Regions from separate parts of the Streptomyces sp. NPDC001407 genome, predicted to be linked through region 4. Evidence: riboswitches for the same ligand, from Rfam matches in the RefSeq annotation. Region 4 holds a riboswitch; each other region holds the start of a gene.
What was found. Region 4 has a riboswitch for cobalamin ahead of metE (5-methyltetrahydropteroyltriglutamate--homocysteine S-methyltransferase). Riboswitches for the same ligand answer to the same signal wherever they lie in the genome.
Positions count from the first base shown of each region.

Region 1: it holds a riboswitch for cobalamin, as region 4 does, so the genes downstream of both, ACFY1P_RS23030 (cobalamin biosynthesis protein) here and metE (5-methyltetrahydropteroyltriglutamate--homocysteine S-methyltransferase) in region 4, are expected to answer to the same signal.
Region 2: it holds a riboswitch for cobalamin, as region 4 does, so the genes downstream of both, ACFY1P_RS01785 (ribonucleoside-diphosphate reductase subunit alpha) here and metE (5-methyltetrahydropteroyltriglutamate--homocysteine S-methyltransferase) in region 4, are expected to answer to the same signal.
Region 3: it holds a riboswitch for cobalamin, as region 4 does, so the genes downstream of both, ACFY1P_RS06305 (HoxN/HupN/NixA family nickel/cobalt transporter) here and metE (5-methyltetrahydropteroyltriglutamate--homocysteine S-methyltransferase) in region 4, are expected to answer to the same signal.

Region 1 is NZ_JBIAWF010000017.1:53,645-60,919, forward strand. It holds gene ACFY1P_RS23010 (alpha/beta hydrolase) at 1-683, opposite strand, end outside; gene ACFY1P_RS23015 (class II aldolase/adducin family protein) at 1,112-1,801, opposite strand; gene ACFY1P_RS23020 (anion permease) at 1,915-3,144, shown strand; gene ACFY1P_RS23025 (hypothetical protein) at 3,157-3,369, shown strand; cobalamin riboswitch at 3,651-3,777, shown strand; gene ACFY1P_RS23030 (cobalamin biosynthesis protein) at 3,899-4,885, shown strand; gene ACFY1P_RS23035 (cobyric acid synthase) at 4,915-6,576, shown strand; gene ACFY1P_RS23040 (putative cobaltochelatase) at 6,576-7,275, shown strand, end outside.
Region 2 is NZ_JBIAWF010000001.1:391,792-399,066, reverse strand. It holds gene ACFY1P_RS01790 (ribonucleotide-diphosphate reductase subunit beta) at 1-857, opposite strand, end outside; gene ACFY1P_RS01785 (ribonucleoside-diphosphate reductase subunit alpha) at 857-3,250, opposite strand; cobalamin riboswitch at 3,408-3,549, opposite strand; gene mctP (monocarboxylate uptake permease MctP) at 3,979-5,604, opposite strand; gene ACFY1P_RS01775 (DUF3311 domain-containing protein) at 5,601-5,879, opposite strand; gene cutA (divalent-cation tolerance protein CutA) at 6,313-6,636, opposite strand; gene ACFY1P_RS01765 (Uma2 family endonuclease) at 6,851-7,275, shown strand, end outside.
Region 3 is NZ_JBIAWF010000003.1:161,526-168,800, reverse strand. It holds gene ACFY1P_RS06315 (YIP1 family protein) at 148-753, opposite strand; gene ACFY1P_RS06310 (amino acid permease) at 828-2,384, opposite strand; cobalamin riboswitch at 2,565-2,782, shown strand; gene ACFY1P_RS06305 (HoxN/HupN/NixA family nickel/cobalt transporter) at 2,802-3,944, shown strand; gene ACFY1P_RS06300 (NAD-dependent epimerase/dehydratase family protein) at 4,027-5,076, shown strand; gene ACFY1P_RS06295 (YidB family protein) at 5,083-5,571, shown strand; gene ACFY1P_RS06290 (class I SAM-dependent methyltransferase) at 5,627-6,292, opposite strand; gene ACFY1P_RS06285 (DUF2064 domain-containing protein) at 6,289-6,903, opposite strand.
Region 4 is NZ_JBIAWF010000002.1:144,127-151,401, forward strand. It holds gene ACFY1P_RS04150 (SDR family oxidoreductase) at 1-294, shown strand, start outside; gene metE (5-methyltetrahydropteroyltriglutamate--homocysteine S-methyltransferase) at 416-2,740, opposite strand; cobalamin riboswitch at 2,894-3,122, opposite strand; gene ACFY1P_RS04160 (cytochrome P450) at 3,335-4,525, shown strand; gene ACFY1P_RS04165 (FAD-dependent oxidoreductase) at 4,594-5,721, opposite strand; gene ACFY1P_RS04170 (SRPBCC family protein) at 6,951-7,275, shown strand, end outside.

The DNA of each region.
Region 1 (7,275 bases), on a different contig from region 4:
CGGCGGGCTCCGTAGCGCACGGCGTAGCGGATCGCGGCGTCGAGATCACGCCATTCCGCGGCGCCGAAATGGCTGATGCCCTCCGGTGGGCGGGGGGCGCCGGGGTCGCCGCGGTAGCCGAGGGCGAGGACGGGCAGCCGCAGCCGGCTGAGGAACGGCATGACGACCATGGGGTGCTCGCGGGTCGTGCCGAGGCCGTGCACCGCGATCACCCAGGTGGCGCGGTCGCCCGGCACGAACCAGGCGGGCAGCGGACCCAGTTCCCCCGGCACCTCGACGTCGGCGTGGTCGAGACCGAGGGCGTCGCGGGGGTTGCCCACGTGCACCTGCGGCGTGAGCCGCACCCGGGCCCCGGGCTCCAGCACGCCGTGCGTCACGCTCTCCAGGCGGCGTACGACGCAGTCGGCGGGGTGCGGTTCACCCGCGACGGGCCCGCCCACGACGGCGTGCAGGCCGGGCGCATTGAGGCCGTACGTGCCGGGCCGCTGCGCCTCGATGCTGCGGGTCAGGGTGACGGTGCCGTTGCCGACGGCGTGCACGACGAGCTCCGGGGCGTCCGGTGGCGGGCTGCCCGGGCGGGGCTTCAGCGCAGCGTCGGAGGCGAACCGTCCGGCCGCTATGGCGGCCGCTCCGGCACTTATCACGGTCGTGGCGGCCAGGGCTGCCGCTCTCGCCGGGTGCACGTCTCCAGTGTGAGCGCGGGGTGAGGCTCTGGCCAGTGGGGGGTGTGCGGTTCGCCTGCGGCGGGCTTTGTTCCCCAGCCCCGCCCCTTCCCGAAACCGGGGCTCGCGCCCCAGACCCCCGAGTGCGGGTCCGTTGCCTCCCCCAGCTACCTCCCCCAGACTCCGTCCGGGGGTGCCCCCAGAGGTGCCCCCAGCGGCGGAGAGCGCCCTGCGGGCGCGTCCTCAAACGCCGGACGGGCTGGATGTGCGGACGGTAGTCCGTTGCCTGCGGCCCGCGGGTTACGAACCATGTTCCGCATGTTTCAGCCCGTCCGGCGTTTGAGGACGCGCCCGCAGGGCGCTCAAGGGGGTCCGGGGTCTCCCCCACGCGGCGGAGCCGCACATCAGATGCAGCCGGGAAGGGGCGGGGCTGGGGAACAAAACCCCGCTCACCCCCTCCGCTGCCCGTACCCCCGAAGCTTCCGCGTCGCCTCCCCCAGCTCGTCAAGCGTGAGCAGGGACGGAGTCCGGCCGGAGACCGCGGCGGACTTCAGCCACAGCTCGCACATCCACTCCAGCTGAGCGGTCCGGTCGTACGCCTGGTCGAGGGTCGCGCCGTGGACGACCGTGCCGTGGTTCCGCAGCAGACAGCCCGTGCGGCCCTCCAGGGCGCGCAGCATGTTGTGGGCGAGTTCGTCCGTGCCGTAGAGCGCGTAGTCGGCGACCCGTACCGGGCCGCCCAGCGCGCCCGCCATGTAGTGGACCAGGGGCAGCTCGTCGACCAGGCCCGCGGTCGCCGTCGCGTGGACGGCGTGGGTGTGGACGACGGCCGCCGCGTCGGTGGAGCGGTAGACGGCCAGGTGCATGGGGAGTTCGCTGGTGGGGGTCAGCTCGCCGAGGACCTGGCGGCCGTCGAGGTCGACGCCGACCGCGTCCTCGGGGCGGAGCCGGTCGTAGGGGACCCCGCTGGGCGTGACAAGAACGACATCGCCGACCCTCGCCGAGACGTTGCCGGAGGTGCCCACCACCAGCCCGTCCGCCACGGTGCGGCGGGCGGTGGCCACCACCTCGGCCCAGGCCCGGCCTATGTCGTCGCCCGTGTCGCCGTTGTCACTCTGCGCTGTGTTCGATATCCGCATCGCCATCCGCCTCCGGTTCGCGTCACCACTCGGTCCGACCCAGTTCACCTTCCGTTCACCCAGGGTCCTTACGGTCACCGCTGTACTGACCATCGAGCTGATTGCCTGGGTGAATGGAACACATCACGCTTCTCATCGGGATCGTGATCGTCACGGCCTTGGTGTTCGACTTTACGAACGGCTTCCACGACACGGCCAACGCCATGGCCACCACCATCTCCACCGGGGCACTCAAGCCCAAGGTGGCAGTGGCGATGTCGGCCGTTCTCAACCTTGTCGGCGCGTTCCTTTCCGTCGAGGTCGCCAAGACCATCTCCGGGGGCATCATCGACGAGAGCGCCGGGATCAGACCCGAAGTGATCTTCGCGGGCCTGATCGGCGCGATCGTCTGGAACCTGCTGACGTGGCTGGCCGGACTGCCCTCCAGCTCCTCGCACGCCCTCTTCGGCGGCCTGATCGGCGCGACCATCGTGTCCGTCGGCTTCGACGCGGTGAACGCCGACAAGGTCGTCATGAAGGTCCTCATCCCGGCGGTCGCGGCGCCCGTCGTGGCCGGCATCGCCGCCATGGTCGCCACGCGGCTCACCTACCGGCTCGCCAAGGGCCGCGACGAGAAGGAGACCGCCAAGGGCTACCGCGCCGGGCAGATCGCCTCGGCCGCCCTGGTCTCCCTCGCCCACGGCACCAACGACGCGCAGAAGACGATGGGTGTCATCACCCTCGCGCTGGTCACCGGCGGCGTCGTCGCCCCGCACTCCGACCCGCCGCTGTGGGTCATCGTCTCCGCGGGCCTGGCCATCGCGCTCGGTACGTACCTGGGCGGCTGGCGCATCATCCGTACGCTCGGCAAGGGCCTCACCGACATCCAGCCGCCGCAGGGCTTCGCCGCCCAGACCGGCGCCGCGACCGTGATCCTCGCCTCCTCGCACATCGGCTTCGCGCTCTCCACCACCCAGGTCTGCTCCGGCTCGATCATGGGCTCCGGCCTCGGCCGCAAGGGCGGCGTGGTCCGCTGGTCGACCGCGGGCCGGATGGCCGTCGCCTGGTGCCTGACGCTGCCGGCCGCGGGCATCGTCGCCGGTGGCGCCGCGTTCCTCGCCGACCAGGGCGACTGGGGCGTCGCCACGGTCGCGGTACTCGGCCTGATGGTGTCCGGCGCGATCTACGCCGCTTCCCGCCGCAAGCCCGTCACCCACGACAGCGTCAACGAGGACCAGCCGGAAGCGGCCGAGCCGGCCGGTGTGGTCACCGCCGCGCTCCAGGCCGTCGCCCCGCCGCCGGTCGGCCCCGTGGTCACCGTCTCCCCCGAAGCCGGGCGCACTCCCGCCGCCGCGGCGAGCTAAGGAATCCACACCATGCACATCGACTGGGCAGCTCTTGGGCAGGTCTTCGGCGTCAGCCTCGTGGTGACCGTCGGATTGGTCGGCGTCTTCACGCTGGGGATCGTCGGAACGTCGCGCCCTGCGGGCAGCGCGGCTCCGGGGGTTCTGGCGCGGTCCGGGGCGTATGCGTGCTTTGCGCTGTGCGCGGCGGCTGTGGGGTACGGGATCTTTTTGATCGTGGGGTAGGTGGGGGTGGGTTTTGTTCCCCAGCCCCGCCCCTTCCCGAAACTGGGGCTTCGCCCCAGACCCCGCAACACGTTTCGCGTGTTGTCCTCAAACGCCGGACGGGCTGATGGTGCTGACCGTAACCAGCACCATCAGCCCGTCCGGCGTTTGAGGACGAGCGCCGCAGGCGCCCACGCACCGCACCCAGATCAGCGCACCCCCAAGCCCAGCCCACCCACCAGGCCGGAAGTTGACGCCCGTTCATACCCCATGGTGGACTTCCGGGGCCAAACGGCGACAGCAGAGGAAGCCGGTGTGAGTCCGGCGCGGTCCCGCCACTGTCACCGGGGAGCGTTCCCCCAAGCACTACCGCCACGGCCGCGAGGCCGGAAGGCCGGGGGCGGCGTCGATCCGGGAGCCAGGAGACTCTGGTCGCCGGTCACGTCGAGCCAGGGCGCGGACCCTGAGTGAGGACACATCGCCATGCCCGGCCGCCGCCGACCATCCCGTTCCCCCGGATCCAGGTACCACACGACGGCGGTCTGATCCGATGCGCGCCGATCATCTCGGTTTCGCGTGCGGTGCCGCCCTCGGCTTCCTCGGTGACCGCGCCCTCGGCGACCCCCGCCGCGGCCATCCCGTGGCCGCTTTCGGACGGGCCGCGCAGGCCGTGGAGCAGCGGCTGTGGCGTGACCACCGCGGTCACGGCGCCCTGCACACGCTGCTGTGCGCGGGCGGCACCGTGGCCGCCGCCGGAGCGCTGGCCCGTGCCGTACGCCCCTCCCGCGCCGCCGGGATCGCCCTGACCGCCGCCACCACGTGGGCCGTGCTGGGCGGCACCTCGCTGGGCCGTGAGGCCCGTGCCGTCGGGGGCGCGCTCGCCGCCGGTGACCTGGAGGTCGCCCGGGAGCGGCTGCCCCATCTGTGCGGGCGCGACCCCGAGGCGCTGGACGGCCCGCAAATGGCCCGCGCCGTCGTGGAGTCCGTGGCCGAGAACACCTCCGACGCCGTCGTCGGCGCCCTCGTCTGGGGTGCGCTGGGCGGCGTTCCGGGGCTGGCCGGCTTCCGGGCCGTCAACACCCTGGACGCGATGGTCGGCCACAAGTCGCCCCGCTACCGGCGCTTCGGCTGGGCCGCGGCCCGGCTCGACGACGTCGTCGGCTGGCCCGGCGCCCGGCTCACCGCGACCCTCGCCGTGCTCGCCGGCCCCGACCCTCGGGGTGCCTGGCGGGTGGCCCGGCGCGACGCGTCCCGGCACCCGAGCCCCAACGCGGGCCCGGTGGAGGCCGCGTTCGCCGGGGCGCTCGGCGTCCGGCTCGGCGGCACCCTCGCCTACAAGGGCCGCGTCGAGCACCGCCCCGTCCTGGGCGCGGAGAACCGGCCCGTGGAGACCGCCGACATCGAGCGCGCCGTGCGCCTCTCCCGGCGGGTGTCGCTGCTGGCGCTGGGCGTCGCGATCGGGGTGCGGGCCGCCGTCTCCCGGGGCCGTGCGGCGGGCAGCCTTTCCCCAGATCGTCTTACGAGGAGGAGCCGGTGACAGCGGACAAGGGCGGGCCTTCGGGCCCGCTGGGCGGGGGCCTGCTCGTGGCCGGGACGACCTCGGACGCGGGCAAGAGCGTGGTGACCGCCGGGATCTGCCGGTGGCTGGTCCGCAAGGGCGTCAAGGTCGCGCCGTTCAAGGCGCAGAACATGTCGCTCAACTCCTTCGTGACCCGCGAGGGCGCGGAGATCGGCCGCGCGCAGGCCATGCAGGCGGCCGCGGCCCGGGTCGAGCCGTCGGCCCTGATGAATCCCGTGCTGCTCAAGCCCGGTGGCGACCGCAGCAGTCAGGTGGTGCTGATGGGCAAGCCTGTGGGCGAGCTCAGCGCCCGTGGGTATTTCGGGGGGTCCGGGGGGTCGTCCCCCGGGGAGACACGGCATTCGGGGCGTCAGGAGCAGTTGTTCGGCACGGTGACCGCGTGCCTGGAGGAGCTGCGGCGCACCCATGACGCGGTGATCTGCGAGGGCGCGGGCAGCCCCGCCGAGATCAATCTGCGGCGCACGGACATCGTCAACATGGGCATAGCCCGTGCGGCGCGGCTGCCGGTCGTCGTGGTCGGTGACATCGACCGGGGCGGGGTGTTCGCGTCGTTCTTCGGTACGACGGCGCTGCTGTCCCGCGAGGACCAGGCGCACATAGCGGGCTATCTGGTCAACAAGTTCCGGGGTGACGTGACGCTGCTGGAGCCCGGCCTGGAGATGCTGCGGGACCTCACCGGGCGGCCCACGGTCGGCGTGCTGCCGTTCGCCCACGGCCTGGGCATCGACGAGGAGGACGGTCTGCGGGTGTCGATGCGCGGCGCCGTCCGGGAGTCGGTGGTGGCCCCGCCGCACGGCGCGGACGTGCTGCGCGTCGCGGTGTGCGCGGTGCCGCTGATGTCGAACTTCACCGACGTCGACGCGCTCGCCGCCGAACCGGGCGTCGTCGTACGGTTCGTGGACCGCCCGGAGGAGCTCCTCGACGCGGATCTGGTCGTCGTGCCGGGCACCCGCGGCACCGTGCGGGCGCTCGCCTGGCTGCGCGAGCGCGGGCTCGCGGACGCGCTCGCGCGGCGCGCGGCGGAGGGCCGGCCGGTGCTGGGCATCTGCGGCGGCTACCAGCTGCTGGGCGAGCGCATCGAGGACGAGGTCGAGTCGAAGGCGGGCACCGTCGAGGGCCTGGGCCTGCTGCCGGTCCGGGTGCGGTTCGCCCTGGAGAAGACGCTGGCCCGGCCGGTCGGCGAGGCGCTCGGCGAGCGGGTGGAGGGCTACGAGATCCACCACGGTGTCGCCGAAGTGCTGGGCGGAGAAGAGGCGTTCCTGGACGGGTGCCGGTCGGGATCCGTGTGGGGCACGCACTGGCACGGCTCGCTGGAGAGCGACGGTTTCCGGCGGGCGTTCCTGCGACGGGTCGCCGAGGCGGCGGGCCGGTCGTTCGTACCGGCACCGGACACGTCGTTCGCGGCGCTGCGCGAGGAGCAGCTGGACCGGCTCGGCGACCTCATAGAGCAGCACGCGGACACGGACGCGCTGCTGCGGCTGATCGAGGACGGGGTTCCCCGCGGGATGCGGTTCATACCGCCGGGGGCACCGCTTCCGCCTGCGCGCAGAGAACAGAGCCCGGACCGTCGCGGTGACAGTGCCGGCGAGACCCCGGCGGCCACCGGCGTGCCCGGTGGGATCGATTCCCTCGAAGGGGGTAACACCTGATGGCCTCGGCCACCTATCCGTTCACCGCGATCGTCGGCATGGACGACATGCGGCTGGGCCTGTTGCTCAACGCCCTCTCACCCGCCATCGGCGGAGTGCTCGTACGGGGCGAGAAGGGCACGGCCAAGACGACTGCCGTCCGAAGCCTGGCCGCGCTGCTGCCCGAGGTCGAGGCCGTCACCGGCTGCCGGTTCTCGTGCGACCCGGCGTCCCCGGACCCCGCCTGCCCGGACGGTCCGCACGAGGACGGCGCCCCGCACGCCCCGCGCCCCGCGCGCATGGCCGAGCTGCCGGTGGGTGCCTCGGAGGACCGGCTCGTCGGCGCCCTCGACATCGAGCGCGCGCTGGGCGAGGGCGTCAAGGCCTTCGAGCCGGGCCTGCTGGCGGCCGCGCACCGGGGGGTGCTCTACGTCGACGAGGTCAATCTTTTGGGTGACCACCTCGTGGACAGCCTCCTCGACGCGGCCGCGACCGGCTCCTCGTCCGTCGAGCGCGAAGGCGTCTCCGTCCGCCACGCCAGCCGCTTCCTCCTCGTCGGCACCATGAACCCCGAGGAGGGCGAGCTGCGGCCGCAGTTGCTCGACCGCTTCGGCCTGACCGTCGAGGTCGCGGCGTCGCGCGAGCCGGACGAGCGGGTGGAGGTCGTACGCCGTCGGCTCGCCTACGACGAGGACCCGGCCGCCTTCGCCGCCAAGTGGG
Region 2 (7,275 bases), on a different contig from region 4:
AGGCGCTGGTCGGCGACGCACTGGAGGTACTCGCGCATGGACTCCGTGTTCATGCCCGGCAGGCCCTCGCCGCACAGGTCGCGGCCGAACTGCAGCTCCGCCTCGACGGCCTCCTTCAGCATGTCGGTGACCTGCTGCTGGAGCTCGTCGTCGAAGAGGTCGGGCTCCTCCTGGCGGACCGTGTCCACGACCTCGAACGCGAAGTTCATGTGCATGGTCTCGTCACGGAACACCCAGTTGGTGCCGGTGGCCAGGCCGTGCAGCAGACCGCGCGAGCGGAACCAGTAGACGTACGCGAAGGCGCCGTAGAAGAACAGCCCCTCGATGCACGCCGCGAAGCAGATCAGGTTGAGCAGGAAGCGACGGCGGTCGGCCTTCGTCTCCAGCCGCTCCAGCTTCTCGACCTCGTTGATCCACTTGAAGCAGAACTGGGCCTTCTCGCGGATGGACGGGATGTTCTCCACCGCGTCGAAGGCGGCGGCACGGTCCTCCGGGTCGGGGAGGTAGGTGTCCAGCAGCGTCAGATAGAACTGGACGTGCACGGCCTCCTCGAAGAGCTGCCGCGAGAGGTACAGCCGCGCCTCGGGGGAGTTGATGTGCTTGTACAGCGTCAGCACGAGGTTGTTCGCCACGATCGAGTCACCGGTCGCGAAGAACGCGACCAGGCGGCCGATCATGTGCTGCTCACCCGGGGACAGCTTGGCGAGGTCGGCGACGTCCGAGTGGAGGTCGACCTCCTCGACGGTCCAGGTGTTCTTGATGGCGTCGCGGTAGCGGTCGTAGAAGTCCGGGTACCGCATCGGCCGCAGGGTGAGCTCGAAGCCGGGGTCGAGCAGGTTCTTCTCGGTGGAGCTCATTACTGGCAGGCCTCGCAGGACTCGGGGTTCTCAAGGGAGCAGGCGACGGCGTCCGCGTCCGGGGTGGCCTGCTGTACGGGAATGGTGGCGGCGGCACCGGCGGAGCGCGCGATCCGGGTGGCCGGGCGCGAGCGCAGGTAGTACGTCGTCTTGATGCCCTGCTTCCAGGCGTACGCGTACATCGAGCTGAGCTTGCCGATGGTGGGCGACGCCATGAAGAGGTTCAGCGACTGGCTCTGGTCCAGGTACGGCGTACGGGCCGCGGCCATGTCGATCAGGAAGCGCTGCGGGATCTCCCAGGCGGTGCGGTAGAGGTCGCGCACCTCCTTGGGGATCCACTGCATGTCCTGGATCGAGCCGTTGGCGTCGGTCATCGCGTCACGCGTGGTGCGGTCCCACACGCCGAGCTTCTTCAGGTCCTCCACCAGATAGGTGTTGACCTGGAGGAACTCACCGCTGAGCGTCTCGCGCTTGAAGAGGTTGGAGACCTGCGGCTCGATGCACTCGTACACGCCCGCGATGGACGCGATGGTGGCCGTCGGCGCGATCGCCAGCAGCAGCGAGTTGCGCATGCCGACCTCGGCGATGCGGGCGCGCAGCGCCGCCCAGCGGTCGGCCCAGCGCTGCTCGGCGTTCGGGTAGTGGTCCGGGTGCAGCACGCCGCGGGCGGTGCGGGTCGCGGACCAGGCCGGGTGCGGGCCGTGCCGCTCGGCGAGGTCGGCGGACGCCTCGTAGGCCGCGAGCATGATGCGCTCGGAGATCCGGGTGGACAGCTCCTTCGCCTCGGGGGAGTCGAAGGGCAGGCGGAGCCGGAAGAAGACGTCCTGGAGACCCATCAGGCCCAGGCCCACCGGGCGCCAGCGGCTGTTGGAGTTGCCGGCCTGCTCGGTCGGGTAGAAGTTGATGTCCACGACGCGGTCGAGGAACGTCACGGCCGTACGGACCGTACGGTCGAGCTTCTCCCAGTCCATCACCTCTCCCCCATCGCCGATGTCCCTGCCCAGGTGCTGCGCCAGGTTGACCGAGCCGAGGTTGCAGACAGCCGTCTCGCCGTCGTCCGTGACCTCGAGGATCTCGGTGCAGAGGTTCGAGGAGTGGACGACCTTGCCGGGCTCGGCCGTCTGGTTCGCGGTGCGGTTGGACGCGTCCTTGAAGGTCATCCAGCCGTTGCCGGTCTGCGCGAGGGTGCGCATCATCCGGGAGTACAGCACGCGCGCCGGGATCTGCTTGACGGCCTTGCCCTCAGCCTCGGCCTTGCGGTACGCGGCGTCGAACTCGTCGCCCCACAGGTCGACCAGCTCGGGCGTGTCGGCCGGGGAGAACAGCGACCAGTCGGCGTCCGCCTCGACGCGGCGCATGAACTCGTCCGGGATCCAGTGCGCGGTGTTGAGGTTGTGCGTGCGGCGGGCCTCTTCACCGGTGTTGTCGCGGAGCTCCAGGAACTCCTCGATGTCCGCGTGCCAGGTCTCCAGATAGACGCAGGCCGCGCCCTTGCGCCGGCCGCCCTGGTTGACCGCCGCCACGGAGGCGTCGAGCGTGCGCAGGAACGGCACGATGCCGTTGGAGTGCCCGTTGGTGCCCCGGATCAGCGAGCCGCGCGAGCGGATGCGGCTGTAGGACAGGCCGATGCCGCCGGCGTGCTTCGACAGGCGCGCCACCTGGTGGTAGCGGTCGTAGATCGAGTCCAGCTCGTCCAGCGGCGAGTCCAGCAGATAGCAGGACGACATCTGCGGGTGGCGGGTGCCGGAGTTGAAGAGCGTGGGGGAGGACGGCAGGTACGACAGGGTGCTCGTCAGCCCGTAGAGCTCGGCGACGTCCTCCAGGGCCCGCACCGAGTGGTCCTCGGCCAGACCGCAGGCCACGCGCAGCAGGAAGTGCTGCGGGGTCTCGATGACCTGGCGGGTGATCGGGTGGCGCAGCAGGTAGCGGCTGTGCAGGGTGCGCAGGCCGAAGTAGCCGAAGCGGTCGTCGGCGCCGTCGGCGAGCGCCTTCTCGACGAGCTCGTCGAGGCGCGCGGCGTGGGTCGTGACGAACGCGGCGGTGTCGTCGGCGATCAGGCCCTCGCGGTGGCCGGTCGCGACGGACGCGGAGAAGGAGACGGCGCCCTGTCCGGCGGCCTCCTCGGCGATGGCGAGGGTGAGCAGGCGGGCCGCGAGCCTGGAGTACTCGGGCTCCTCGGCGATCAGGCCGGCGGCGGCCTCGGTGGCCAGGGACCGCAGTTCGGCCTCGTCCGAGCCCGGGTGGCGGCCCCGCAGCGCGGCGGCGGCGACCTTTCCGGGGTCGGTGGCGGGCAGATCGGCGGTGAGGTCGGTCAGGGTGCGCAGCAGCGCGGTCCCGGGGCCGCCGGTCGCTTCCGCGGACGCTGAGACCGGATCGGCGGGCGCGATGGTCACTGAGGCTCTCCCTCGCTCGGCAAGGGGCCGGGCGGGTGGCGCGCGACGGGCGCGTACGGGCATGCCTGAAGCACCAGGGCATGCTCGTAGCGTCCATCGGCCCAACCCGCGAGGCCCGGACGAATACAAAACGCCCGATGCGGGGCCGGAGCGGCTCAGCGGTGGGCGTGCTGTCGGCAGGTACTCGGACTCCTGCATGCGTCATTACGGCATACATGCACCGTTGCGGGACAGTTCCGGATTTCCACCGGATTCCCCTGCGACGACAGCGAGGACGAGCATACATCTAGTGCTGGCCGTCGCATGCACCACCACATCTTGTGTCACGCGGTAATCGGGCGGGTCGGAATGTGCTAACAGGGCCTGCCGGTACGGGGCATGACGGAGGGCCGCCGGCGCCTTGTGCGGCGCGCGACGGCCCTCGGTGACCCGGTGGGGTGGACGGGTGTCCGGCGGGGCGTCTGGGGGTGCCTGGGGGTGTCCGGGGGTGCGCCTGGAGGGGGCCGGGTGGGTGCGGGTGCGTTGCGTCTGCGGCGGGGACGCCCTTCGGGCGCGTCCTCAAACGCCGGACGGGCTGGATCGCACGGACCGTAGTCCGCACCATCCAGCCCGTCCGGCGTTTGAGGACACCGCGCGAAGCGCGGTCAGGGGTCTGGGGCGGCGCCCCAGTTTCGGGAAGGGGCGGGGCTGGGGAAGAAGAAAGCGCCGCCCGCAGGGCGTCAATGAGGTCAATGCCCCCCAGGGGCCCCCGCCGTCGCCGGAGGCAATTCCTCCGCCACCCCCGGATCCCCCACATCCGCCGTGTAATCGGACGCCTTCGTCTCGTCCACCCCGTCCGGGACACCCACCGCCTTGAACACCACCGTGAGCACGACAGCGACAAGCACATTCAGGACGAACGCCGTAAGCCCGATATACCCCTTCTCCCCGATGAACGGAATAAGGTTCGTATTCCCGAAATGATCCTGAGTCGCACTGGGCGTGTCATACGCCCGCCACGTCCCGTACGTCATGCCGACCGCCCACCCCGCCAGCAGACCCCACCGGTGGAACCAGCGGGTGAAGAGCCCGCCGACGAGCGCCGGGACGGTCTGGAGGATCCAGATGCCGCCGAGCAGCTGGAAATTGATCGCGACCGTCTTGTCCATCGTCAGGACGAAGACCAGCGCGCCGACCTTCACCAGCAGCGAGGCGAGCTTGGAGACCTTGGCCTCGTGCTCGGGTGAGGCGTCGGGGCGGATGAAGTCCTTGTAGATGTTCCGGGTGAAGAGATTCGCCGCGGCGATGGACATGATGGCCGCCGGCACCAGCGCGCCGATACCGATCGCCGCGAAGGCGACGCCCGTGAACCAGTCCGGGAACATGTCCTCGAAGAGCTGCGGAATGGCCAGCTGGCCGTTCTTCACCTTGACGCCCGCGGCGATCGCCATGAAGCCGAGCATGGCCAGCAGGCCCAGCATCAGGGAGTAGAGCGGCAGGATCGTGGTGTTGCGGCGGATGACGTTGCGGCTCTTGCTGGAAAGGACCGCGGTCACCGAATGCGGATAGAGGAACAGCGCCATCGCCGAGCCGAGCGCGAGCGTCGCGTACGCCCATTGCGCGTCCGGACCGCTCACCAGTGAGCCGCGCGGTCTGCCCGTCGCCGGATTCTTCTCGGCGAAGGCGTCACCCGCCTTCGCGAAGATGTGCTCGAAACCCCCCAGCCTGATGGGGATGTAGATGATGGCCACGATGATCACGATGTAGATCAGCGCGTCCTTGACGAAGGCGATCAGCGCCGGGGCCCGCAGCCCGGCCGAATACGTATAGGCCGCGAGCACGCCGAAGGCGATGAGCAACGGCAGGTCCTTCATGAACCAGTTGGACCCGCCACCGACCCCGAGAACGTCCAGCACGGCCTGGATTCCGACGAGTTGGAGCGCGATGTACGGCATCGTCGCGAGCAGCCCGGTCAGCGCGAGGGCCAGCGACAGCCCCTTCGAACCGAACCGGCCGCGGACGAAGTCCGAGGAGGTCACATAACCGTGCTTGTGCGCCACCGACCACAGCCGGGGCAGGAAGGTGAACACCAGCGGATAACACAGGATCGTGTAAGGCACCGCGAAGAATCCCGCCGCGCCGCCCGCGTAGATGGCCGCCGGCACGGCGACGAAGGTGTACGCCGTATAGAGGTCGCCGCCCAGCAGGAACCAGGTGATCCAGGTGCCGAACGACCGCCCGCCCAGCCCCCATTCGTCGAGGTTGTCCGCGTTCTCCGCGCGTCGCCAGCGGGAGGCGACGAATCCCATCACCGTGACGACCAGGAAGAAGAAGATGAACACGGCGAGTGCCACGCCGTTCACGCCGTTCTTCACGCGCGCTCACCCGCCTTACGGATCCGCTCGTTCCGCTCGTGTCGGCGCACGAGCATGTAGGCGATGACGGTGAGCGCGGTCGAGATCAGCACCCACAGCATCTGGTACCAGTAGAAGAAGGGGATCCCGATGAACGCGGGCGTGAGCCGCGCGTAGGAATCGACCCAGAGCATCGCGACGAAGGGAATGGCGAGACATACTCCGGCCACGACCATCGGCACCCTCACAACGGGCCCGCGCCCGCGCTCCGGTGGCTCCATCGGTGGTTCTGTCATGACGGCGACTCCCCCCTAGGTGATCACTGCGTGATGCGCAGGAAATCTAGGTCAGCCTCCTGCTGGGCGTCACCCCCTGTCCGCATATCGGTATGGCAACGTCATCCAGCGGGCCTTGCCCGTACGTAGCCCTCCAGCGCGGCCCGAACGGCGCTCATCCCGCGCTCAGTTGCCGCCACCGCCCCGGAGGCGTCGCTTCCGGCTCGCTCCGTCCGGCAGTCACGGCACTCGGTCTCATCGGCGACGGGCCGGATCACGCGACCGCAGCCGCCACCGCAGGAGCGTAGGGGGTTGGGGCGGGGCGCGGGCTCGGGGGCGGACTCGGGCATCTTGCGCGTCAGCCGGTCACGGAGAATCCCGGCGGGGGAGTGCACGCGCTCGGGGGTTCGCCTGCCGGGAGGGGCTCTGCCCCGCTGAAGGGATCAGGCAGTGCTCAGCCCGCCGTCTCCTCCGTCACCCACCCCAGATACGCCGCACCGCCACCCACCACCGGCACGGCGACGACCTCCGGCGTGTCGTAGTCGTGGAGTTCCGCGATGCGGTCGCTCAGCCCGGATACGAGTGACGTCCGCGTCTTGAAGTCGATGCGCCATTCCCGCGCCTGCTCGACCTTGCCCTCCCAGTGGTAGACGGAGGAAACCGGATAGATCTGGGCGCAGGCGGCCAGCCTGGCGTTGATCACCTCGGTGGCCAGGTGGTGGGCCTTGGGCTCGGTGTCGGTCGTCGTGGTCACCACGGCGTGCTCGGGAGTCGTCATGAGGGCGAGCGTAGAGGGCGGCCGCCGGGCCGGTCGGCGGCCGGGGGGCACTCCGCCGGGCGCCGTGACCGGGTGCCTCGGCAATGACGCTGTCACGTCGGCTCGGGTTCGTGGCACGATGAATGATCCACCAGTGCCCGGCCTTCAGGCCCGTAGAAGCATCCCGCACCAGCCTCGCGACGTCAGCCGCTCACTGCCTGCCGAGGAGCACACGATGAACCCGCAGCGCTTCGCACTGCTCGAAGAAGCACGCCGTGCCCTGCCGGAAGGGTTCAAGGCGGAATTGTCCGGCGACCTCCTTGTCGTGCAGGCGCCTCCCTCGGCCGCCCATCAGCTCAACCTCAGCAAGATCCGCCGCCAGTTCGACGCGCACACCCCGACGGGGTACATCGACACCGGCAATACGGATCTCGCGTCCCCCCGGACGGCGAAGGTCCGCAATCCGGACCTGACCTATCTGCCCGGAGAAGCCATGGCCACCACGGACAGCAGCGTGGCCGCCGAGCTGGCGCTGATCGCCGTGGAAGTCGTCTCTCCCTCGAATCCGGAGAACGACTGGGTCGGCAAGCTCCGCGACTATCCCCTGATGGGAATCCCGCTGTATCTCGTCGTCGATGCCCGGCAGAAGACGGTAACGCT
Region 3 (7,275 bases), on a different contig from region 4:
CGAACAGGTTTTTGATGCATGACCCATCCTTGATGAGGTAGAACTGTGCGTGAGCCCGCCCGGTGTGCATCCCCCGTCGCACCGGGCGGGCCGTCGACTTCCACCGCGGATCCGCTCCGTGCGCGACGGCCGTCACGGGGCCGGACCTCAGCCGCCGGCCGGGAACTTCAGCAGCGCGACCGCCGCCAGCATCTGGATGCTCACCGCCGCGGCCGCCTTGTGCGTCGGCAGGTGGTGCTGGCCCCGGATCAGCAGCGCGGAGAAGGCGTAGCCGAAGCCCGCGGTGATCCAGGCCGCCGCCCGTACGGGATACGACCCGCCCGGCAGCCAGGCGTGGAGGGCGAGCCGGGGCAGGTCCGTCGCCCAGAAGATCACCACGAACAGGGTGACCGTCGGGCCGAACCTGCCGTTGCCGCCGAGCCTGCGGGCGATCGCGTGCGTGACGACGCCCAGCAGCAGGCTGGCGAGGAGCAGCACGCCGTCGGCGATGGCCACCGCCTCCATCGCGAGCGTGGGACTGACCCGCCACTGCGCCTGGAAGTCGCCCCTGCCCAGCGTCCCCAGCAGCCCGGCGAGCAGGCACAGGAACGTCGCCGCTCCCCAGACGCTGCGGTCCCGGGCCTCGTCGAGCACTTCGACCGGCCGGAACCACAGCCCGAATATGAGGCGGTGCCAGAGCAGTCTGCGCGGTGCCGCGGCCGGGGCGTGCGGTGAGGAGGACGCGGGCGCGGAGGGTGAGGGGGTCACGGGCATGGATGCAATTTCTATCACCGAGCGGCCCGGCCACCGGTGGCCGGGCCGCTCGGCTCCTCGCGCATGAGGCGACGTCAGACCGGTTCGGGTGCCCTGGGATCGGTGTCGGCGCCGGGCCCCGCGTCCGGTCCCGGGCCCGCGTCGGGGCCCGGTTCCGGGCCCGTGGAGCCGTCGGGATCGGCGCCCGCGTCGGGGTCGGGGGCGTGCAGGTACTCCTCCGAGATCTCGCGCGGGCCGAACGGCCACACCTTCTCGACGCGCGCCCAGAGCGCGAACGCCACACAGCCCGCGGCGACCCAGGCGAGCGACCACTCGATGGGGTGCCGGCCGGGGGAGTTCTTGTCCGCGTAGCCGTAGATCACCAGCCAGCCCACGAGCGCCACCAGGCTCGGCAGCGGATAGAGCCACATGCGGTACGGGCGGCGCAGCCCCGGCTGCCGGCGGCGCAGCACCGACACCGCCACCACCTGGGCCAGCGCCTGGACGATCACCATCACGGTGGTCAGCAGCTGGATCAGCGTGGTCAGGTCCGTATGACGGCCGATCAGGAAGCCGACGCAGGTGATGACGCCCATCGACGCCAGGCCCAGCACCGGGAAGTGGTGGCGGGGGTGCAGGCTGCCGAAGGAGCGGAAGAAGACCTTGTCCCGCGCTGCGTCGTAGGGCACGCGGGAGCCGCCGAGGAGACCGGTGAGGACGGAGGCGACGGCCGTGATCAGGATCAGCACCGTGACCGTCCGGGCCGGGCCCTTGCCCCAGGCCGTCTCCAGGACGGCGGAGGCCACGGAGGAGTGTGCCGTGGAGTTCTCGTCGAGCATCTGCTTCCAGTCGACGACCCCCAGTGTGCCGATCTGGAGCAGCAGATAGATCGCCATGATGCCGAGGATGGAGTAGACGATCGCGCGCGGCAGCGTCCGTCCCGGGTTCTTGATCTCGGCGCCCATGTAGGCGGCGGTGTTGTAGCCGAGGTAGTCGTAGATGCCGATGGTCAGGCCCGCCGCGAAGCCGATCCAGAAGTGATTGGTCGTCAGCTCGAAGGCGTGGGCGGGATAGGTGAAGGCCCGGTGGGGGCTGAAGTGGGTGAACGCCGCGAGGATGACGAGGACGACCGAGGCGATCATCACCGCCCACAGCACCACGGTGAGCCGCGCGATGTTCTCCACCCGCCGCCACAGCGCCACGACGATGAGCGCGATGACCGCGAGCCCCACGAGGTCCCCGGCCGTCTGCCCCATGCCCGGCCACAGATAGCCGAGGTACTGCACGAAGCCGATGATCCCCGTCGACATGCCCAGCGGGATGAACAGCATGGCCGTCCACACGAAAAGGAACGGCATCAGCTTGCCGCTGCGGTACTGGAACGCCTGCCGCAGATAGACGTAACTGCCGCCCGCCCCCGGCAGCGAGGCACCCAGCTCCGCCCAGATCAGCCCGTCGGCGAGCGCCAGCAGCGCGCCCGCGACGAACCCGATCACCGCCTGCGGGCCGCCGAACGCCGTCACCATCAGGGGGATGGTGACGAAGGGCCCGATGCCGCACATCTGGCTCATGTTGATGGTGGTGGCCTGGAACAGCCCGATCCGGCGTACGAATCCGACCCGTCGCTCCGGTTCCTGCCCGGTGTCCGCCATGGGCGTGCCCTCTCTCGTGCCGGATGGGGTGACCCGTCAACTGCACTGGTAGTAGCACCGGCTCGCGGGGCGCGTCCAGCATCGGCGCTCCGGAACGGCGGGCGCCCGCGCATGCCCGGAGAGCGCTCCTGCCCGACTATGGCAACTGCCACTTCTTTGCCACTCGCGCCGGTCAGAGCGCTAAAGTGGCCCGGCCGTGGTGTTCGGGAAGACCGGTGACGGACCCTCGTGGTCCCACTCCGGAGCGGCCCTCGCCACTGTGATCGGGGAGTTACCGTCCCGTTCCGCGCGCCCTCGGGGTGCGCGGAGCCACTGGCCGCAGCCTGCTGCCGGGAAGGCAGGGACGGGCGCGAGCGAACCCGTAAGCCAGGAGACCGGCCACGGCATCTCACGAGAAGATCCACGAGGTGCTGGAGCGTGACCCGCAAGATGACCCTGCCCACCGAAACCCCCGCCGCGCCCGCCACCGGCGGCCCGTCCGCATTCCGCTGGCGCCGCCAGGACACCGTGCGCACCGCCGGACTCCTGGGCGTCATAGCCGCCCTGCACGTCGTCGCCTTCGGCGTGCTCTATCTGCTCGTCGTCCCCGACCACTACACCGTGGACTCCAAGGTCTACGGCGTCGGACTCGGCGTCACCGCCTACACCCTCGGCATGCGGCACGCCTTCGACGCCGACCACATCGCCGCCATCGACAACACCACCCGCAAGCTGATGGCCGACGGCAAGCGCCCGGTCTCGGTCGGCTTCTGGTTCGCCCTCGGCCACTCCAGCGTGGTCGTCGTCATGGCCGCGCTGGTGGCGGGCGGCACCCAGATCGCCGGGAAGCTGATGGACGAGGACTCCACCACCCACCAGACCCTCGGTGTCGTCGGCACGTCGGTCTCCGGCGGCTTCCTCTACCTCATCGCCGCCCTCAACCTCGTCGCCCTCGCGGGCATCCTGCGCATCTTCCGCGCCATGCGCGAGGGCCGCTACGACGAGGCCGAGCTGGAGCAGCACCTGGACTCGCGCGGCTTCATGAACCGCATCCTCGGCCGCTTCACCCGCTCCATCACCCGCCCCGGCCAGATGTACCCCCTGGGCTTCCTCTTCGGCCTCGGCTTCGACACCGCCACCGAGGTCACCCTCATGGTGATGGCGGGCAGCGGCGCGGCCGCCGGGCTGCCCTGGTACGCGATCCTGTGCCTGCCGCTGCTGTTCGCCGCCGGGATGAGCCTCTTCGACACCCTCGACGGCACGTTCATGAACTTCGCCTACCAGTGGGCGTTCTCCAACCCCGTCCGCAAGGTCTACTACAACCTCACCATCACCGGCCTCTCGATCGCCGTCGCCTTCCTCATCGGCACCATCGAGCTGGTCACCGTGCTGCACGACAAGCTCGACATGAACGACGCGGTCACCGGCTGGATCTCCGGCCTCAACCTCGACAACGTCGGCTTCGTCATCGTCGGCCTCTTCGTGGTGGTCTGGGCGGCGGCGCTCGCCTACTGGCGGTTCGGCAAGGTCGAGCAGCGCTGGGCGGCGCGCGCGGCGACGGCCTCCAGCGAGGCGGCCTGACGGCCGGCGAGGTTCTTACGGACCGGTGACGGGGCGGCGCCGGTACGGGCGCCCCGCCGCCCGCGCCTCTAACGTCGGGTCCATGCGCGTACTCGTCACCGGAGGCGCGGGCTTCATCGGCTCGCACATCGTCACCGCACTCACCGCCCGCGGCCACCGGCCCGTCGTCCTCGACGCGCTGCTGCCCGCGGCCCACCCCGAGACACCGCCCCGGCCCGCCGGCGTCGAGTGGACCGATGCCGACCTCCGCGACCGCGCGGCCGTGGCCGGTGCCCTGCGCGGCATCGACGCCGTCTGCCACCAGGCCGCGATGGTCGGCCTCGGCAAGGACTTCGCCGACGCTCCCGCCTATGTGGGCTGCAACGACCTCGGCACGGCCGTCCTCCTCGCGGAGATGGCCGCAGCGGGCGTGCGCCGCCTGGTCCTCGCCGGCTCCATGGTCGTCTACGGCGAGGGACGCTACGCCTGCCCCCGGCACGGCGTGGTGCGCCCCGGCCCGCGGGCGGCCGCGGACCTCGACGCCGGGCGCTACGAACCGCGCTGCCCGCGCTGCGAGCGGGAACTGACGCCGGGCCTGGTCGACGAGGACGCCCCCGTCGACCCCCGCAACGTCTACGCGACGACCAAGCTCGCCCAGGAACACCTGGCCGCCGCCTGGGCCCGCGCCACCGGCGGCACGGCCGTCTCCCTGCGCTACCACAACGTCTACGGCCCGGGGATGCCCCGCGACACCCCGTACGCGGGCGTCGCCTCCTTCTTCCGCTCCTCGCTCGCCCGCGGCGAGGGCCCCCGCGTCTTCGAGGACGGCCGCCAGCGCCGGGACTTCGTGCACGTACGCGACGTGGCCGCGGCGAACGTCCTGGCCCTGGAACACCTCGCCGGCCGCCCGGCGGGCACCCTGCGCGCGTACAACTGCGGCAGCGACACCCCGCACACCATCGGGGAGATGGCCGCCGCCCTGGCTTCCGCGCACGGCGGACCGGCTCCCGTCGTCACGGGCGAGTACCGGCTCGGCGACGTCCGTCACATCACCGCGTCCTCGCGGCGCCTGCGCGAGGAGCTGGGCTGGCGCGCGGCGGTGGGTTTCGCGGAGGGGATGACGGAGTTCGCGCGGGCGCCGCAGCGCGTGTGACCATGGCTGCGTACGGGTGAACATCCCGCCATCCCGGGCCGGATCCGCCGTCCCGGGATAGATGGATGGCATATCGGTGCGCTTCCAGGAAAGGCGGCAGACATGGCGGACAACGACCTGGGAACCCTGCTCGGCGGGCTGCTCGGCGGCAGCAAGGAAGGCTCTCTGCTGGGCTCTTTGCTCGGTGCGCTCGGCAGCGGGGGAGGGGAGTCGCTCTCCGGCCTGTTGCAGCAGCTCCAGGAGGGCGGGCTCGGCGCGAAGACCGGCTCCTGGGTGGGCACCGGGCCCAACGAGCCGGTCAGCGGCCCGGAAGTGGCGCAGGCCCTGCCCTACCAGGCGCTCGACCACGTCGCGCAGAAGGCGGGCGTCACACCGGAGGAAGCGGCGGACGAGCTGGCGCGGGTGATTCCGCAGGCGGTCGACAAGCTGACGCCCACCGGCGAGGTCCCCCAGGGGTCCCTGGAAGAAGTGATCGCCCACCACCAGGGCGGCTGACGCGGGCGGTTTCCCGCCCGCCCTTTCCCGTCGTCCTTCTCTCCTCGCCCCAGCGTCAGAGCCGCAGCGCGGCGAACCACCGGCCCGCCGACTCCCAGCGGTCCGCCACTCGCCACCCCGCGGCGTCCGCGTGCCGCAGCAGCGCGGTCGTCCCCACCCGCGCCCAGGGGAACGCCGGCCCCAGCCGCCCCCGGCCGTCGTCCACCCGCACCCGCACCCGCTCGTCGACGTCCGCCGCCGCGGCCTCGACGAGGAGGAGCCCGCGTGGCGCGGTGATGGCGGCGACGCGCGCCAGGAGCGCGCGGGGGTCGCCGCCGATCCCGATGTTCCCGTCGACGAGCAGCGCCGTGCCCCAACGCCCCTCGCCCGGCAGGGGGTTGAAGACCGACCGGCACAGCGCCGTGCCTCCCGCGCGGCGGGTGCGGGCGACGGCCGCCGGGCTCACGTCCACGCCCAGGGCCGGGCGGCCGAGCGCGGCCAGGGCGGCGACGAGGCGGCCGGGGCCGCAGCCGATGTCGATGACCTCGCCCTCGCAGCGGTCGAGCACGGTCATGTCGGCGGGGTCCGCGTCGCCGCACCAGCGCTCCACTTCGAGGGGCAGCAGCCAGCCGTCCGCGCGGCGCAGGAAGAGCGGGCCGCGGCCGACGTGGACGGCGTCGGCGTAGGGGTCGGAGCTCCAGGCGCCGGTGCTCCGGCGTGGGGTCAGTTCGCCGACGGTCACCGGGCGGCCCCGGCCGCGACTGCCGCGGCGAAGAGTCCGTGCGGTGCCGCGGCTGCCACCTGGGCGGCGTCCTCGGCGGTGTCCACGTCGCGGAGTTCGGGCAGGTCGCGCACGACGAGCCCGGCCTCCGTGAGGCGGCGCCGCTGCACGGCGCCGGTGCGGGCCGTGGACATGGGGACGCCGCGCAGCAGGCCGGGCCGGGGCTCCGCGAGGCCCAGCGCCCAGAACCCGCCGTCGGCGGCCGGACCGAACCACGCGTCGCACCCGCGCCACGCGTCGTCCGCCAGCGCGGGGGCCAGCAGATGGCCGGTGACCTGCGGGGTGTCCATGCCGATGAGCAACGTCGGCCCCGTACACCCGGCGAAGGCGGACGCGAGCCGCTCGTCGAGCCCGCCCGCGCACTGCGGCACCACGTCGAAGCCGGGAGGCAGCCAGAGCCCGGGGCGCCCGTCGAGGACGAGCACGCGCCGCCGCGCGGGCATGGCGAGCACGGCCCGCAAGGTGTCGGCGAGAGCCGCCTCGGCGATCCGCGCGGCCCGCTCCGGGCTGTACGGCGGCGTGAGCCGCGTCTTGACCCGCCCGGGCAGCGGCTCCTTGGCGATGACGAGCAGCGTGGTGGGCCCGACGGGCGAGTGCCGGCCGGCCCGGGACCCGGGCCGGCCGGGCGCGTGGTGACGCCACGGGGCGCCTGGGGCGGCGGGCCGGTACGGGCTGTCCGTACCGCACGCCCGGTCTTCGCGGTGCCGGGGCGGTGTGCCGGTGGCCGCGACCCCGGACGTGGTGTCCGTCCGGCCGCCGTGCGCCCCGGAGGCTGTGGATCCCGACGGAGCGCCCGGGCTTGCCGCCGGGTTCCCGTCGACGGGGCGACCCGGTACCGGCCGTGCGGGAGGCGTGTCCGCAGGGCTGTGGCGGTCGCACGTGTGGGAGCTGTCCGCAGGACAGCCCGGCATCGGCTGTTCGGGGGGCCTGTTCGCAGGGCTGTG
Region 4 (7,275 bases):
ATGTCCTCGCGCCAGGGCAGCATCGGTCTGAACACCCGGGGCGGTCAGGATCTCTACCGCGCCAGCAAGTCCGCCCTCAACCAGCTCATGCGCAGCTACGCCGTCCGGTACGCCGACGCCGCCCATACGCTCCTGCTCATCAACCCCGGCCACGTCCGCACCGAACTCGGCGGGCCGGAAGCGCCGTTGACCATCGACCAGTCCATCCCGGGCGTGGTGGACACGATCGACCGTCACAGCGGCGAACCGGGGCTGAAGTTCCTGGACTACCAGGATCAGCCCGTGCCCTGGTAACGGCCGGCTGGAGCAGCATTTCCGATCAGAAGGACCGCATCGGGGGGGCAGCGGGGGTCGTGCTTGAAGCCCGCTGCCCCGCGATCCGGTCGGATCTTCTCGGGGAGTGCGGCCGGCCCGGTCAGGAAGCCGTGGTGGACAAGCCGCCCCGGACCTCACGGGCCGCTGCCACCAGGTTCTCCAGCGCGGCACGGACCTCGGGCCAGCCGCGGGTCTTCAGGCCGCAGTCGGGGTTGACCCACAGCCGCTCGGCCGGAATGGCCTCGAGCCCCTTGCGCAGCAGCGCCATCACCTCCCGCGCGCCGGGGACCCGCGGGGAGTGGATGTCGTAGACGCCGGGTCCGACCTCGCGGGGGTATCCGGCTCCGGCGAGTTCACCGGCGACCTGCATGTGGGAGCGGGCCGCCTCCAGGCTGATGACGTCCGCGTCGAGGTCGTCGATGGCCCGGAGGATGTCGCCGAACTCGGCGTAGCACATGTGGGTGTGGATCTGGGTGTCGGGCCGGACGCCGGCGGTGGTGAGGCGGAATGCCTCGGTGGCCCAGGTGAGGTACGCGGCGCGGCCGGCGGCCCGCAGCGGCAGCGTCTCGCGCAGGGCGGGCTCGTCCACCTGGATCACTGAACTCCCGGCGGCCTGGAGGTCGTTCACCTCGTCGCGCAGGGCGAGGGCGACCTGCCGGGCGGTGTCGGCGAGCGGCTGGTCGTCGCGGACGAAGGACCAGGCGAGCATGGTGACGGGCCCGGTGAGCATGCCCTTGACGGGGCGGTCGGACAGCGACTGGGCGTAGGACGTCCAGCGTACGGTCATCGGGCCGGGCCGGGAGATGTCACCGGCGAGAACCGGCGGGCGGACGTAGCGGGTGCCGTAGGACTGGACCCAGCCGTGCCGGGTGGCGAGGTAGCCGGTGAGCTGCTCGGCGAAGTATTGCACCATGTCGTTGCGTTCGGGCTCGCCGTGGACCAGGACGTCGATCCCGGCCTTCTCCTGGAAGGAGACGACCTCGCGGATCTCGGCCTCGATCCGCTGCTCGTAGGCGGCCGCGCCGATGCGCCCGGCGCGCAGGTCCGCGCGGGCGGTGCGGAGTTCGCCGGTCTGCGGGAACGAGCCGATGGTGGTCGTGGGCAGCAGGGGCAGCCGCAGGTGGGCGCGCTGGGCGCGGGCGCGCTCCGGGTAGGGGCGGGAGCGGCGGCCGTCGGCGTCGGTGACGGCGGCGGCCCGGGCGCGGACGGCGGGATCGTGGGTGAGGGCGGAGCCGGCGCGGGAGGCGAGATCGGCGCGGTTGGCGGCGAGTTCCGCCGCGATCGTGTGGGTGCCCTCCGCCAGCCCGCGCGCCAGGGTGACGGTCTCGGTGGTCTTCTGGCGGGCGAAGGCGAGCCAGCGGGCGATCTGCGGGTCGATGTCGCGCTCGGCGGCGGCGTCGAGCGGGACGTGCAGGAGCGAGCAGGAGGCGGCCACGTCGACCCGGTCGGCGAGGCCGAGGAGCGTGCCCAGAGTGGACAGCGACTTCTCCAAGTCGTTGATCCAGACGTTGCGGCCGTCGACGACGCCCGCGACGAGCCGCTTGCCGGGCAGGCCGCCGGCGGCCGCGAGGTCCTGGAGGTTGGCGGCGGCGGGCCCGGTGAAGTCGAGGGCGAGCCCGTCGACGGGTGCCTTGGCCAGCACCGGCAGGGCCTCGCCCAGCCGGTCGAAGTAGGAGGCGACGAGGAGCTTGGGCCGGTCCGTGAGCGTCCCCAGGTCGCGGTAGGCGCGGGCCGCGGCGTTCAGCTCGGCGGGGGACCGGTCCTGGACGAGGGCGGGCTCGTCGAGCTGGACCCATTCGGCGCCGGCGGCGCGCAGGTCGGCGAGCACTTCCGCGTAGACGGGCAGCAGCCGGTCCAGCAGGGTCAGCGGTTCGAAGCCGGGAGCGACACCGGGGGCGGGCTTGGCGAGCAGGAGGAAGGTGACCGGCCCGACGAGGACAGGGCGCGCGGCCGGCCCGAGGGCGAGCGCCTCGCCCAGCTCGGCGACCTGCTTGGCGGAGTCGGCCGTGAAGACGGTGTCGGGGCCGAGCTCCGGCACCAGGTAGTGGTAGTTGGTGTCGAACCACTTGGTCATCTCCAGCGGGGCCACGTCCTGGGTGCCGCGGGCCATGGCGAAGTAGCCCTCCAGCGGGCCCTCCTCCATGGCGGCGCGGTGCCGGGCGGGGATCGCGCCGACCATGACGCTGGTGTCCAGGACGTGGTCGTAGTACGAGAAGTCGCCGGTCGGCACCTCGCGTATCCCCGCCTCCGCGAGGGCCAGCCAGTTGGCGGCGCGCAACTGCTCGGCGGTCCGCCGGAGTTCGGCCGCGTCCACCTGGCCCTTCCAGTAGCCCTCGACGGCCTTCTTCAGTTCCCGGTGGTGGCCCTGGCGGGGGTAGCCGTACACGGTCGCCCGTGCTGCCGCGGCTGCGGACTTGCTGGTCACGTGACTCTCCTTCGCGAGCTGCTGTCGACCGATCCGGAACGGGACGAGGGCGCGAAGGAGCCGGCACACCGGCCGGACCGTGCCGCTTCCACGACACGCCTGCCCGATGTGTACGCCGACCCGCCCTCGAGGTCACCGGATCTCCGCACGCGTACGTCGCGCACGGGCAGTGGCAGGTCTTCGGACTCGCGGGCACGCCTCGTGGGACACGAGGTTCCTACTGGCCGTCGCTTCCCGGGTCCGTCCGGACCCAGTGCGTATGACGGCGGTCGTTCCCGCTCACCGCTGCGGGGCAGTCCCGGATTCCCACCGGGTTCCCTCTTGCGACGCGCCTGCCTGGCGAGCAGGGCGAACCAGCTGCACCGCTCACCCTATTCACAGACTTGATCCCCGAACAACCCCTCTGGCATATCGTCAGTGTTGCCTTCGGCGCCATCCATTGCAACGCTTCGTTGCATTCGAGCCCAGCGTCATTGCTCCAATTTCACGCCGTTCACCTGGACATACACCTTCTTGTCGATTGACCGCACCATGAACGCAACGTAGCTTTCGACCTACACCGAACACGTCATATCGCGAGACGAGGAAATGGTCATGGATGAATCCGTCCACACCGTCGCGACGCTCCCGACGGCACGTCAGCCCGGCTGCCCCTTCGACCCGCCGGCAGAGCTGATCGACGCCCGCCGGCAGAGCCCCATCAGCCGCTGCACGCACCCCGGGGGAAGGCCCGGCTGGCTGGTCACCGGATACGACCTGGTCAGATCGGTGCTGGCCGACCCGCGGTTCAGCTCACGCAAAGAGCTCATGAACATGGGCGACTTCGAAATCCCTCCGGCACCGCCCGGCGAGTTCCTCCTCATGGACGAGCCCCAGCACGGGCGTTACCGGAAACCGCTGATGGGCAAGTTCACCGTACGGCGGATGCGACTGCTCACCGAGCGCATCGAGCGGATCACCGCCGACTGCCTTGACGCCATGGAGAAAGCCGGCCCGCCGGTGGACCTGGTGACCGCGTTCGCCAAGCCCATCCCCACCATCGTGATCTGCGAACTGCTGGGGGTGCCGTACGAGGACCGGGGCTCCTTCCAGGAGCAGATCGACACGTTCATGGGCGGGGAGACAAGCGATGAGGCACTGATAGCGGCCTACACCGCGACCCAGGAGTACCTCGCGGGGCTGGTGGCCGCCAAGCGCGCCGACCCCACCGACGACGTCCTCAGTGAACTCACCGACAGCGACCTGACCGACGAGGAGCTCAAGGGGATCAGCCTGATCCTGCTGGCGGCCGGGTTCGACACCACCGCGAACATGCTGGCGCTCGGCACCTTCGCGCTGCTGCGGCACCCGGACCAACTGGCCGCGCTGCGCGCCGATCCCGCGCTCACCGACCAGGCCGTGGAGGAGCTGCTGCGGTATCTGAGCGTCGCCAAGACATTCTGGAGGACGGCGCTGGAGGACGTCGAGCTGGACGGCCGGACCATCAAGGCCGGCACGACGCTCGTCCTGTCGTACAGCACCGCGAACCGCGATCCCGAGCGCTTCGCCGACCCCCACGTGCTCGATCTCCAGCGGGAGTACAGCGGGCACCTGGCCTTCGGCCACGGCATCCACCAGTGCCTGGGCCAGCAACTGGCCCGCGTCGAGATGCGGGTCGCGTTCCCCGCGCTGCTCCACCGCTTCCCCACGCTGCGCCTGGCCGTACCGGCTGACGAGGTCGCCCTGCGCCCGGAGACCGCGGACATCTACGGTGTGAAGAGCCTCCCGGTGGCCTGGGACGTATGACCCGGACCGGGCCGGACACCGAGGACGCCACCGGCCCCCGCCCGTGACCGCTCCCGAGAAGACGCGTCTCAGCCGAAGAAGTCGGGGAAGCCCGGCTCGGTGGACCGGGTGTCGGGTATCAGGGCGGCCAGAATGGCCGCGGACTCGGCGGCCTGGTCGACGGCGCGGGGCAGCATGACCTTCTCGTACGCGGCGACGGCGTCGTCGATGCCGGGCTGGTCGACGATGGCCTGGGCGAGTTCGGCGCCGTCGAGCATGGCGAGGTTGGCGCCGATACCGGCAGGAGGCATCAGATGCGCGGCGTCGCCGAGCAGGGTGAGGCCGGGGACGCGGTTCCAGGTGTGCGGGACCGGCAGGGCGAAGACGGGCCAGTCGGTGAAGGCGCCGTCGTTGTCACGCATCAGGTCGAGCAAGCTCTCGTCGAAGCCTTCGTACATGCCCAGCAGATGGGCGCGCACGGCTTCGGTGTCGGCCAGGTCGATGCCCTCGTGCCAGTCGAGCGGGCCGCGGAAGGCGATGTAGACGCGGATGTGGGAGTCGGCGTTACGCTGGGCCACCAGGCTCAGGCCGCCGGCCTTGGCCCACATCATGCCCTGGCCGACGCGTTCGGCGATGGCGGGGAATCGGCGGTCGACGTCGTCGAAATGGGCCTCGACGAACATGACGCCGCTGTAGGCGGGCTGGGCATCCGAAAGTGCGCGGCGCACCCGCGACCAGGCGCCGTCCGCACCGACGACCAGGTCGAATTCCTCGGCCGCGCCGCTGGTGAATTCCAGGCGGACGGTGCCGTCGGGCAGCGGGACCACCTTCTCGACCGCGTGGTCCCAGCGCACGGTGCCCGGGGTGAGGGAGTCGAGCAGGAGAGTACGCAGCTGCCCTCGGTCGATCTCCGGGGCACCGGTGTCGCCCGGCTCGGGTCGCCTGTGCCGCAGCAGGGTGGCCGACCGGTCCATGAGGCGCAGTTCCTGGCCCTCGGGCCGGGAGAGCGCGAGGAACTGGTCGAGGAGCCCGGCCGCGCGCAAGCCCACCTGCCCGGTGTCGTCACGTATGTCGAGGGTGCCTCCCTGAGAGCGGGAGTCGGGGATGACCTCGCGCTCGAAGACGGTGACAGGCACGCCGTGCCGCTGGAGGACGCGGGCGCAGACGAGACCGCCGGGGCCTCCGCCGACGACGGCGATACGAGGGGTGGTGGACATGGAGTCACTCCGATCGGAAGAGGCAGGTTGCTCATGAGGAGCACTTGCTCCACCCACGTTCGCAACCTCCACCGACATACCGCCGACAGATCCCCGTCATCACCGACAGACTTCCGACGCCCTCGGAGCGCCGCTCGTGGCGGTCGAACCGAGGATTTCCGCCGCGGTCTTCGAATGGCGCGGGCCGGAACTCATATCCCGCTTCCGCGCCTCCATCACGTGTTCCACGCCGCGTCACGTTGGTACGAGAGGATGATTTTTCACTTACCGGCCCGCGCACGCACACACCGCCGCCGTCGGCGGGCACACCACTCCCCCACCGACGGCCCCGTGACCGGCTCCATGGCCAAAAACGCTGGTTGCAGCGGTGATCGGACGTCAGCAGCGGGCAGCACGAGGCGTCGTGCGAGACCTGGCGAGCCCTCAGATCGCCTGCCTGTGCGAGGTTTCGGGCGGATCGCGGGTATCTCGGTGCCATGTGGGTATCGCGGGTGCCCGGTAACCTACTGGTACCAACTCCCATCCTGGGACCGTTCGGTGCTTCGCGGGCGTCGCCCATGGGGTCCACGAACAACACCGGGCTCCGGGAGGGAGGTGACCTCATGGAGGGAGCTCCAAAGGGCCACCGCGGCGACAGGTGGGACCGGCTCTACCGCTGGATCCGCTGGGTCGGCCCGATCTACACGGTCGCCAGGGCCGTGCGGGAACTGCTGACCTGACCGAACCGCCTGTAGCAAAGGCCCCGACCCGGTGGTCGAGGCCCCGCCGTAGTTGCAGAGGGCCTCATCCCCGAGCGCTTGGCCGGCACGGAGGGGGTGAGGCTCTCGCGTTTCCGCGGGCATGCCGCCTGGGCGGGTGCGGGGGAAACGCGTCTTCCGACACCGCCACTAAACACCGCCTCCTGAGCACTGTCAAAGGCATCGCCACGCGTCGCAGCGCTCGGGCGAGCCGCTCAACAGGGGCGCCGAGCTGGGAAAATGGCGGATTCCCAGCGAGGGATGCGTGTCAGCGCTGACACGCCGAACTCCTCCATGTGGCGAGCGGGACACAGGGCGGGCACCGGGTTCACCGCCGGTGTGGATGGCTGTCGCGACCGAAGGCCGGCACACGGGCCGCCTGCGTCCGATGGACGGATCCGGTCGGCGGCGAACGGGTGGTTGTGCGCCCCCGGACGCCGCCACCGGGCAAGGGCTCACCAGAGGTACGCCACCGACGTGAGGATGTTGGGCATGAGCGAATACGAGCATTCCCGGACGATGCCCGCACTGCCGGAGCACATCTTCGACCAGGCCGGCCAGGTACGCCGGCTCGACAGCTGGATGCCGGCGGAACTGCACGTACGGGCCGAGAAGCTGCCGGCCGTCACCGTGCACGAGGACACCACCGGCGAGGACGCGCCCGCGCTGTTCCGGGCCCAGCCGGAGCGGCTGCGCCTGGAGTGGGGCACGCGCGACGGCGACAGTTACGCCGGATGGTTGCAAGTGGCCGACGCGGGCGGCGGCGCGAGCGAGGTGACGGTCCATCTGTCGTTCTTCGACGAGCGCCACGACCCCG